3 regions of the Agrobacterium sp. GD03872 genome follow, and region 3 is predicted to be linked to each of the others. Evidence: predicted binding sites of a transcription regulator. Region 3 holds the regulator's gene; each other region holds the start of a gene.
What was found. Region 3 encodes LexA, which represses DNA repair genes until DNA is damaged. Its sites were predicted from a motif close to TGTTCNNNNTGTGTTCNG; they were not measured.
Positions count from the first base shown of each region.

Region 1: ruvC (crossover junction endodeoxyribonuclease RuvC) is a predicted target of LexA. The motif match lies at 1,946-1,963, and genes of this name have one in related genera.
Region 2: N5D22_RS25145 (ImuA family protein) is a predicted target of LexA. The motif match lies at 2,534-2,551, and genes of this name have one in related genera.

Region 1 is NZ_JAOCCY010000001.1:274,978-278,612, reverse strand. Features, by position in the region: gene ruvB (Holliday junction branch migration DNA helicase RuvB) at 1-619, opposite strand, end outside; gene ruvA (Holliday junction branch migration protein RuvA) at 745-1,362, opposite strand; gene ruvC (crossover junction endodeoxyribonuclease RuvC) at 1,392-1,904, opposite strand; gene N5D22_RS01255 (methyl-accepting chemotaxis protein) at 2,152-3,635, shown strand, end outside.
Region 2 is NZ_JAOCCY010000022.1:64,439-68,073, forward strand. Features, by position in the region: gene N5D22_RS25135 (error-prone DNA polymerase) at 1-303, opposite strand, end outside; gene N5D22_RS25140 (DNA polymerase Y family protein) at 300-1,817, opposite strand; gene N5D22_RS25145 (ImuA family protein) at 1,732-2,496, opposite strand; gene N5D22_RS25150 (DUF1304 domain-containing protein) at 2,725-3,078, shown strand; gene N5D22_RS25155 (glycerate kinase) at 3,083-3,635, shown strand, end outside.
Region 3 is NZ_JAOCCY010000004.1:245,444-249,078, forward strand. Features, by position in the region: gene N5D22_RS12250 (helix-turn-helix domain-containing protein) at 1-384, opposite strand, end outside; gene N5D22_RS12255 (hypothetical protein) at 885-1,394, shown strand; gene lexA (transcriptional repressor LexA) at 1,754-2,476, shown strand; gene N5D22_RS12265 (hypothetical protein) at 2,532-2,774, shown strand; gene N5D22_RS12270 (glutathione S-transferase family protein) at 2,903-3,580, shown strand; gene N5D22_RS12275 (ComEC/Rec2 family competence protein) at 3,603-3,635, opposite strand, start outside.

The DNA of each region.
Region 1 (3,635 bases), on a different contig from region 3:
CACCCTGATCGGTCATGTTGAGCCCCATCAGCCGCGCCCCGCGGCGGACAATGAGTTCCAGTTCATCGACGGTGTAGAAAGCCAGCCGGACGGGAATGCCAAAGCGGTCGCGCAGCGGCGTCGTCAAGAGGCCGAGACGGGTCGTGGCGGCAACAAGGGTGAATTTGGAAAGATCGATCTTCACCGAACGTGCCGCCGGCCCCTCGCCGATGATGAGATCGAGCTGGAAGTCCTCCATGGCAGGATAGAGAATTTCCTCAACCGCCGGGTTGAGACGGTGGATTTCATCGATGAAGAGCACGTCACGCTCTTCGAGATTCGTCAGAAGTGCGGCGAGATCACCCGCCTTGGCAATGACTGGCCCGGAGGTGGACTTGAAATTGACGCCAAGTTCCTTGGCCATGATCTGCGCCAGCGTGGTCTTGCCGAGGCCGGGCGGGCCGACGAAGAGCACATGATCCAGCGCCTCGCCACGGTTCTTGGCCGCCTCGATGAACACCTTGAGATTGGCGCGCGCCTCCGCCTGGCCAGTAAAATCGTCCAGCGACTGTGGACGCATGGTGGTGTCGATGTCCTCACCGCGCTTGTCCGCAGAAATCAGTCTGTCCGCATCGCTCATTCAGGGCATTCCATTGTTCTAACCGAATTCATGAGATGGTCTTCGCCGCTATATCATGACTGTCGCGTCAAGGCGCTTCACGAAATTCAATATCGCGCCCGAACAGCATATGTACCGCGCTCAGCCTACCGCGAAAGCTCCTTCAGCCCGAGCCGGATCAGCCTGGCGCTGTCACCGCCCTCCCCGCCATTCTTCAATGCGGCGGCAACCGCATTGGCCGCCTGATCGCGCGAATAGCCGAGATTGGTGAGCGCGGAGACGGCATCCGCCACAGGCGCGGAAGCAACACCCTCACCAATTTCCTGCTTGAGCCCGATGGACGCCGAAGCTTCTCCGGCAAAGGCGGGCGCCTTGTTGCGAAGTTCGGTCACGAGGCGCACCGCCACCTTCGGTCCGACACCCGGCGCACGCGAAATCATCACCTTGTCCTGAAGCGCGATGGCATTGGCCAGTTCGGAGGGCGACAGCGTGGAAAGGACGGCCAAGGCCACTTTCGAGCCGACCCCCTGCACGCTCTGCAGCAGATTGAACCATTCCCGCTCCAGTGCCGACAGGAACCCGAACAGCTTCAGCTGGTCCTCACGTACATAGGTTTCGATAAACAGCACCACCGCCTCCCCGACGGAGCCGATTTTCGACAGCGTGCGCGCCGAACAATAGGCGACGTAACAGACGCCGTGCACATCCACCAGCACGTAATCCGCGCCGATTTCCTCGATGCTGCCCTTCAATTTTCCGATCATGATGCCGCCCGCTCAGTGAGACTTTCTATTCAGCCGGCCGCCAGGAGCCGCCGCATCCTGTCACCGCCGCGATTATGGGCGTGGCAGATGGCGATGGCGAGCGCGTCCGCCGCATCGTTACCCTTGAATTCAGCTTTCGGCATCAGGATTTTCAGCATCATGTGAATTTGCTGCTTTTCGCCGTGCCCGACGCCGATGACGGCTTTCTTCACCGCATTCGGCGCATATTCGAAGACCGGCAACCCCGCGCGCGCCGGCACCAGCATGGCGATGCCGCGCGCCTGGCCGAGTTTCAGAGTGGCGACCGCATCCTTGTTCACGAAAGTCTGCTCCACCGCCGCCTCGTCCGGCTGATGGCTGTGCACGATATCCGCCAGGCCGTCATGCAGCTGGCAGAGGCGGGAGGCGAGATCCATATCGCCATCCGATGTCACCGTGCCGGAGGCGACAAACCGCAGGCTGTTGCCGAGGGTTTCGATCACACCCCAGCCGGTGCGCCGCAATCCGGGGTCGATACCGATGATTCGAATCGTCTTTTGCATGAGCTACCTTATCTTTCCGGCTGCGACCCTGCCAGCGATAAGTGAACAAAACGACAACATTCATCAAATTTGCGGTGCAGCATTTACCTCTGCTTAAACCGCGTACCGCATTGTTCCCCACAAAATCAAAAAAGGGGAGCTGCGGACATGATGATCCGCAGCACAATATGTTCGCCATATCAGCCGTCCGATGGCGCCATCCATGCATGGTGCGGGAACTGATCCGGCATTGGGGGCTGCTTCGGCCATGCTGAACCGTTTTCATTCCATATCCACCAAGGTGCTCGTCATTTTCCTGGCGCTGATGGCGATCTCCACCGGGGCTCTGACGCTTCTCGGCTATCAGAGCAGCAGCGGCGTTCTCGAGGAACAGGCGTCGAAATCCATGGAGAGCATTCTCGTCTTTCGCGGCGACATGCTCCAGGAACGTCTCGAACAGCTGAAAACCCAGGCGGATTCCATCGCCAAGATCGAATCCCTGCAAATGGCTGTTGTCTCCATGCGCAGCGGCTGGGCCACCGTGCAGAAGAATTCCGGTGATGCAAAGGCGGAACTGCAGCGCGTCTTCGTCAGGGAAAACCCCTTCGGCGACAGGGAAAAGCTGATCAAGCCGGAAAGCCCGAGCGGCTTTTATTATTCCACCCATGAAAAAACCCAGACGGATATAGCCGGTTATCTGCAGGGAACGCCGTTCAGCGACGCTCTCTTCGTCGATCCCGCCGGCACGGTCTATTATTCCTATCTGAAGGGACCGGCTTTCGGCGAGACCGTCAAGGGCGGCGCCTTCGCGGAAAGCGGCCTTGGTGCGGCCTTCACGCGCGGCGCGGCGAATGCCGAAAAGGCGGTCAACGATGTTGCCCAGATCAGCTTCTCCGGCCTGCGGATCGATGCCGCGACGAAAGAGGCCGGTATTTATTTCGGCGTTCCGGTCGTCAAGTTCGGTGCGTTCAAGGGCATCGTCCTCTTCCAGGTCAAGCAAGACGTTTTCAGTCAGATTCTGACGAAAGGCATCGCGGCCGGCAGTTCGGAACAATCCGCGATCGTATCCGCCGATGGTAAGGTTCTCGGCGTCGAGGGCGAAAGGCTGGTCAGCCTTGACCCGGCCATCTACGATTTCCACGGCAATGCCCTGAACGCGGCGGGTATGACTGTCGCCAGGATCGACCGCACGGATGGCGAAGCCAATGCCTATGCGCGTCCGTTCTCTTTTGCCGACGAAAAATATCTGGCGGTGGAAAGCATACTGCGCAGCGAGTTGAACGCAGGCTCCATCTCGATTGCCGGTACGCTTGCCGTGATCGGCCTTTGCGTTCTGGCCGCCATGTGCGCGGCGACAGCCTTCTTGGCACGGCGTCTCTTCGCGCCGCTGGAAAAACTTGCCGGGCTGACCGGCGAAGTGGCCGCAGGCCGCCTCGATGCGGAGATCGGCAATCAGGACCGGAAGGATGAGATCGGCCGCATGGCGCGTGCGCTTGGCAGTTTCCGCGAAAAACTCATTTTGCAGCGGGACATGGAAGAGACCGCATCACGCACCCGGGAAGAAGCCGAAACGGCCCGGCGCGCGCATCTTGCGGAACGCGAGGCCGAGGCAGGCACCCTGCAGATGGTCGTGCAGTCTCTGGATGAGGGGCTGGACCGGCTGGCGAATGGCAATCTCGCCTATCGTATCGAAACCGTCTTCCCCGACGATCTCGAAAGCCTGCGCCACAATTTCAACACCGCGCTCGCCCG
Region 2 (3,635 bases), on a different contig from region 3:
TCTTTTCTTGCCAACGGAAAGCAGCCGGCACAGCCGTCCGTAAGCCGGGCGATCCATGGGATAGGTTAGCACGGAGATATCATCATCCAGATCGAGCCGGCAGCCGATGATGAGGCGGATGCCATGATTATTGGCGGCTTCATAAGCGCGGGGAATGCCCGCAAGGCTGTTGCGATCCACGATGCCGAGCGTCTCTATGCCGAGATTTTTGGCCTGTTCGAACAGCTCCTCACAGGAGCTTGCACCGCGCAGGAAGGAGAAATGGGTGGTCACCTGCAACTCGGCATAAAGCGGCGTGTTCATGCGAAAACCCCGTGGATGAACCAGCCTTGCGAGCCCGTTTCCGCATGTTCGCCGTCACCGGAGCGGAAAATCCAGAAGCGCTCGCCGCTTTCATTTTCCACCGTGAAATAATCGCGCACGGCTTCCTTTTCCCGGTCGCGTTTCCACCATTCGCCGAACACCCGCTCCGGCCCGTCGGCGCGCCGTACATTGTGGCGCACGCCTTTCCAGAGGAAATAACGCGGCGGATGGTCCGGCAGCAGCGCCAGCGTCTCGATGGGTTCCGGCCTTGCAAAAAGTCTGACCGGGCGCGGCCAGTGGCCGGGCCAGCCGAGCCTATCCTCAGGCGCAAGCGCCGCAACGGGGACAACGGAGCGTTCCGGCACGTCGCTTGCCACCGCCGCATAACGATAGACCCTGTGGCCGCGATTGAGGATGACATCGACCGTATCGGCGATGTCCGCACGTCCCTCCTCCAGAAGCGAGGAACGGGCCTGCGCGGCGACAAGCGGTTCGGCATGGGTGACGGTCAGCACCATCATCTCGATGCCGAAACCGGGATCGATGGTGTCGATCCGGTCGGTCAGAAGCCGGACAAGCTGCCTGACATCGCGCACGGGTCTGGAGGTGCCGGCCCGCACCGCCTGCAGGCCGCTATCCACCCGATGCAGCACCAGATCGACACGACGGGCGCCGAGGCCGCGCTTTTCCAGCGCGACACAAAGCTCCGCAACCAGCTTCTGCGTATAACGGGCAATCGTCTCCGCCGCCGCAATGGGTTCGGGAAAGGCGCGGCGCACCTCCACCAGCTCGGCCACGCGCACCGGCTCTATGGGTTCGCCGATCTCCCCGAAAGCCTGGGAAAGACGGCGCACGAGTTCGGGGCCGAAACGCAGGGTCAGCGGCGCACGCGGGGCATCGGCCAGCTCACCGATGCTGCGGAAACCGAGCACCTTCAGCCCGGAAACAATACGCTCTTCCAGCCTCAACGCGGCAAGCGGCAAGCCGCCGATCGCCACCCGCTGCCCGCCCGGCGGCACGATGCCGATCTCCTCGCGGCCAAAGCGGGCCAGCGCATGAGCCGCGCCCCAGCTATCGGCAATGGCGGCGCGGGCGGCAAAGCCTGCGGCATGCAGGCGGTTGACCATGCCGCTCAGCATCAGCGCCTCATTACCGTGCAGATGGTCCGCACCCGCCGTATCCAGCACCAGCCCATCAGGCGCATCGGCAGCGACGATGGGGGCGTAGATGCGCAGGAAATGAAAAGCCAGCTGTTGCAGGGCGTGGGCATCACCAGCTGCGTCCATATCTTCCACGATAAGGCCCGGCACCAGCGCCTGCGCCTTGCTGACCGGCGTGCCGGGCCGGATGCCCGCCGCCTTTGCCGCCTTGTCGAGCGCCAGCACCAGCCGGCGGCTGCCCTGGCGGCCGATCATGACCAGCGGCTTTTCAACCGGCGGCGCGTCCTTGCCCGAAAGACGCCGGAAACGATCCGTCGACCATGTCGGCAGGTAAAGCGAGACGACCCTTTGCATCACAGGCTTCCACTTCAAATTCGGCACTTTCGCCGCCGCGACATCGCAAAAGTTCGAGAAACCAGCGCGGCCTGCCCACCCCCGGCATCGGCAAGGGCGAAGAAGGACGGACGGAGATGCGCCAGCGGGTCACCGCCGCCGTCGGCTCGCCGAACAGCGCCGCATCGGCGGCGCGACGGAAACGGCGGATGGCGATGCCGGTCACACCAGAGGTTTCCGCCGCCAGTTGCAGCCGCCGCGAGGCGTTCATCGGCAGTTTCGCCACTTCGCCCATCACCGCGCCGAAGCCGTTGCAGCGAAGGCCTTCCTCAAAACAGTCGAGCACGCCTTTTTCATCGCGGCATTCAACGATGATGACCCTGTTCTGCGACAGGCCGGCCTGCGTCAGCCCCGGCATGAACAGATCCCGCCGGGTGACGCACCATAAAACCTTGCCGGAAAGCCGTGCCGCCACACCGGCCGCAAAAAGGGCGGCCGCCGCGCCATCGGCAGCGCCATTGCCGCCGCCGCTCACCTCATGCAGGCAGCCGAGCTTCAGCCCGCCTCCCGGCAGGTGATGGTCGATGGCATCCACGCCGAAAGGCAAGGTCTCGTGCAGGCGCGGAGCGCCGTTACCGATCCTTTCCAGCCTTTCACGCAGCTCTTCGACAACGAGCAACTGATCCGCGCGCTTGTGCATGGCATGACAGGTTTCAATTCCGGTTATTCATCTTTATTGTTCTTGTTTTGTTCCTATTTCAGCAAAGAGTCAAGCAATAGGCTGCCGGTCTTCGGCAGTTTGCACGGGAAGAGAGGATTCTGGCCTTGCGGCCCCCTGCCCCGCCGTTAAAACGGAATCATCCGCTCGCCGCCTGTTTTAGCCTGACAGCCGCCGGCAACGGACATCATGGTTTGGAGGAAACCGCCGATGATCGCCAGCATTCTGATTGCCGTGGTTGCGGCCATCCATATTTACATCGTCATTCTGGAAATGCTGCTGTGGGAAAAAGCGGCCGGCCGCAAGGCCTTCGGTCTTTCGGCGGATTTCGCCCGGCAGACAAAGGTGCTTGCCGCCAATCAGGGCCTTTATAACGGTTTTCTCGCAGCGGGGCTGATCTATGGGCTGATGCAGGGCGATGAAGGGCTGAACTTCAAGGTTTTCTTCCTGACCTGCGTTCTGCTGGCTGGTATTTTCGGCGCCGTTACGGCCAATCTGAAAATCCTGTTCATTCAGGCATTGCCGGCATTGTTCGCGCTCGGCTTCCTCTGGATCGGAGTATGAACCGATGAACGCATGGAACGATCACAGCGCAAAAGACGCCCTCAACCGCATCTTCATGGCCGCAGTCGCCAGCGCCGATCCGGCAAAGGTACTGCAACACCACCTTCCCTCCCCGCCCAAAGGACGCTGCGTGGTGGTGGGCGCTGGCAAGGCTTCCGCCGCCATGGCCGCCGCGCTTGAAGCGGCATGGCCGCATGTCGATCTTTCCGGTGTGGTGGTGACGCGTTACGGTCATGCAGTCCCGACTGCGCGTATCGAAATCATCGAGGCTTCCCATCCCGTGCCCGACGATAAGAGCGCGGAAGCGGCCAAACGCATTCTCGCCGCCGTTGAAGGCCTGACCGCCGACGACATGGTGATCGCGCTGATTTCCGGCGGCGGTTCGGCGCTGATGGTGGCCCCCGCCGAAGGCATGACGCTTGCGGACAAGATGGCCGTCAACCGTGCCCTTCTTACCAGCGGTGCGACGATTTCCGAAATGAACGCCGTGCGCAAACATCTCTCCCGCATCAAGGGCGGGCGGCTGGCGCTGGCTGCCAAACCGGCCAGGGTCGTTT
Region 3 (3,635 bases):
TTTGATCAGGCTGCGCACGTACTGCTTGAGATCGCTGTGAATCGTCCCCATCGTCTCATGATCGAACGGGACGGCCTTCATCCAAGCACGGCTGACAAACACCTTCTTGTCGCCTTTGTCGCGACGAACGCGCTGTGCAAGGCCGACGATGCCGTATAGCTCGTAAGTCTCGATCCACTTATAGAGCGTGGATTTGGTGAGCGTGCGCTTGTGGCCGGTCCAGTCGAGGCGGGAAACGCCTTCCAGTCTGTCGATTTCGGCCTTGCGCTCGGCGCTGCCCTTGGGCTGTTTAACAGCCGGTTCGATGATTTCGAATTTCCACGCCCGCTCATGATGGGCGGTGTCGTCGCCGAGACGAAAGCTCGACACGACTTCATTGGTCATTTGAAGCGCCTTTAAACGGTCTTTAAGATGCTCTGGAAGGCTGGAAACTTTGACCTGATATTGAATGCCAGAGCGACCGCCGCGACCGTGGACGGTACGGACTTCGAGTGCGTGTCCATGCCACAGTCGCTTCGTTCCTGCGACAATGGCCTGACATAACCTGTTAGCTACTTGCCTCTGCATCCCTGTTACGAACGCAAATTCAATTGTTGTGATCCAAGCGGCTTCCTGCATTAAAGCCGCTCCGCGACGGAGATAAGTCTTTCGCGTAAAGCTAGGGCTTTAGGGCCATTTCTTTTACCCACGAGCGCGTCCGAAGCCCAAACTCGATCAATCTTGTTCGCAATGCACCACTGATTTAACGATGTACCACTTGCAATGAATCTTCCTCGCACCGCATTTAACAATGCTGCGCTGGCTGGTATGTCACGAACGGAGAGAGATGCAGTAATCATGATGTAGTCATGACTACATTTTGTGTACTTGTCAACGGGGAAAAAATGAAGAAACCGATAGACCTATACATCGACAACCTAAAACGGCTGGTTGGCGTGGAAACTGATACCGAACTTGCGAAGAGCCTTGCTCTATCTAAGCAGGCTATCGCCGCATGGCGGCGGCGAGAGGCAGTACCTTTAGCCCAGCAGCAAATCCTTACCGCACTATATGGCCCTGAAGCGGCCTTCAATGAAGAGATCGGCTACATAGCAACACAGCGTGAGAGGGTGGCGATCCTGTCAGCGTTCTTCCGGCTTTTTGACCAGTATCGCGATATCCTCGACCCCGCCAAAGAGAAAGACGCGTATGAAACTTGGGCCGAAGTACTCCTTGGTTTCGAGGGCGATCTACAGCACATGGTTCGTAGCGGTGGCTGGATCGGTGTGAGCGCGGAAGGCAAACCCTCCGAGTTCACAACTAGCGAAATAGCCAGAGTGGTGGCGGCCTTGGTCGAAGATCGACAAGAAAAGATGGGGTTGCTTCGTGATATGCTTCGGCCAGATGAGCTATAGGGTTCCCAATAAGGTTCCCAATCACAACATCGCAGAGCATTAGATCGTGAGAAGGTTCCCAATATATTCTGCGTAATCAGTCACTTAGCCGCTACGCGAGAATGACGCATTACGAGGTTTGCCAATACAGCGATTGGGGACCCCTATTTACGGGAAAAAAATCCAATAAAAACAACGAAATTTTGCGGTTTTCATTCCAGCTTATCTACCGGAGTTTTTGGCGCGCCATTCCCGTTTTGTTTTCGCACCTCCACAGCTTCACGAAATTTTAGGGGATTGCAGAACACATATGGAACATATAGTGTTCGTTCTGTATTTGTTTCGCGACTTCAACGACGATTCTCAAGGGTGTTTTCCTCATGCTCACGCGCAAACAGCAGGAATTGCTTCTCTTCATTCATGAAAGAATGAAAGAGTCCGGCGTGCCGCCCTCCTTCGATGAAATGAAGGACGCACTCGATCTTGCCTCCAAATCCGGCATCCATCGGCTGATCACCGCCCTCGAAGAGCGCGGGTTTATTCGCCGGCTACCTAATAGGGCTCGGGCGCTGGAAGTCATCAAGCTGCCCGAGGCTTACGCTCCGGGCGCAAGGCCGCAGCGCGGTTTTTCTCCGAGCGTTATCGAAGGCAGTCTCGGCAAGCCAAAGGCGCCGGAACCGGCCCCTGCCCCCAAGGCGCCAGCCAATGATCTCGGCGGCGCCGTCACCGTTCCCGTCATGGGCCGCATTGCCGCCGGTGTGCCGATTTCCGCCATCCAGAACAACACTCACGATGTGGCCGTTCCGGTCGACATGCTGGGTTCGGGCGAACATTACGCGCTTGAGGTCAAGGGCGATTCGATGATCGAGGCCGGCATTTTCGATGGCGACACCGTCATCATCCGCAATGGCAATACCGCCAATCCGGGCGATATCGTCGTGGCTCTGGTGGACGATGAGGAAGCGACCCTGAAACGTTTCCGCCGCAAGGGCGCCTCCATTGCTCTGGAAGCGGCCAATCCCGCCTATGAGACCCGCATCTTCGGGCCGGACCGGGTGAAAATCCAGGGCAAGCTGGTTGGGCTGATCCGCCGTTACCATTGATCCGGGTCAACCGTCATCCTCTCGAAGCGGGATCGTTGTGTAGATGCAATTCCCATTGAAGATGGCGGCATCCCGCAATTCGGCTGATTGTGAGGAAGCTGGACAGATCGTTCTTTCCATGGGCGGATTTGTTTCTTCCGGCAAAGATCGACAGCAATTTCATATGGGTGTTTCACGTGGCTTCTGGCCCGGCGGGCGGACTTTTGTGATCCCGCGCCGTCTGGCGCAAGTTTTCGGCGGCGTTGCGGGTATTGCCGACCGGGAAACAGCGGGACGCAGCGCCGTCACCGAATGGTGATACCCGAGGTGCCCGCCCCCCTGCCCTTCGTCACCCATCAACGGGACTTATGGGTGCCATGGATTATTTTCGATATTCCGCGGCGCTTCGACAGGTATAAGAAGCGCAGCATATCCGGGAGACGCGCCATGTACGATCTTTATATCGCCAACAAGAATTATTCCTCATGGTCGCTGCGGCCATGGGTATTGATGCGCACGCTCGGCATCGCCTTCGATGAAAAACTTGTCCCCTTCGGCGAAGGCGTTTCATTCGCCACCTTCTCGCCGACGGGCAAGGTGCCCTGCCTTGTCGACGAGGGCGTGACGATCTGGGAATCGCTTTCGATCGCCGAATATCTCGCTGAAAGACATCAGGGCGTCTGGGCAAGCGACAAGCAGGCGCGGGCCTGGTCACGTTCTGCCGCAAGCGAAATGCATGCGGGCTTCTCCACGCTGCGCAATCTCTACCCCATGTCGGTCGGCATTCGCGTAAAACCGCAGGGCGGCGATGCCGGGCTTGCGGCGGATATCAAGCGGATCGATACGCTGTGGAGCGAAGGCCTCGCGAAATTCGGCGGGCCTTATCTCGCCGGCCAGAAATTCACGGCGGTAGATGCCTTCTTCTGCCCGGTGGCATTCCGTTTCCAGACCTACGGCGCCGATCTTTCGCCTGCGGCGAAAGCCTATTGCGACCGACTGCTCGCCCTGCCCGCCATGCGTGAATGGTACGAGGCCGGCCTGAAGGAAGTCTGGCGCGATGCGGCGCATGAAGAAGAAATCGGCGGTATCGGTGAATTGACCGCCGATCTGCGCGTCAAGGCCTGACGAGTCATGAGGCTGGCGGCGCTTACGGCGATACCGCCAGCAGCCGGGTGACGGC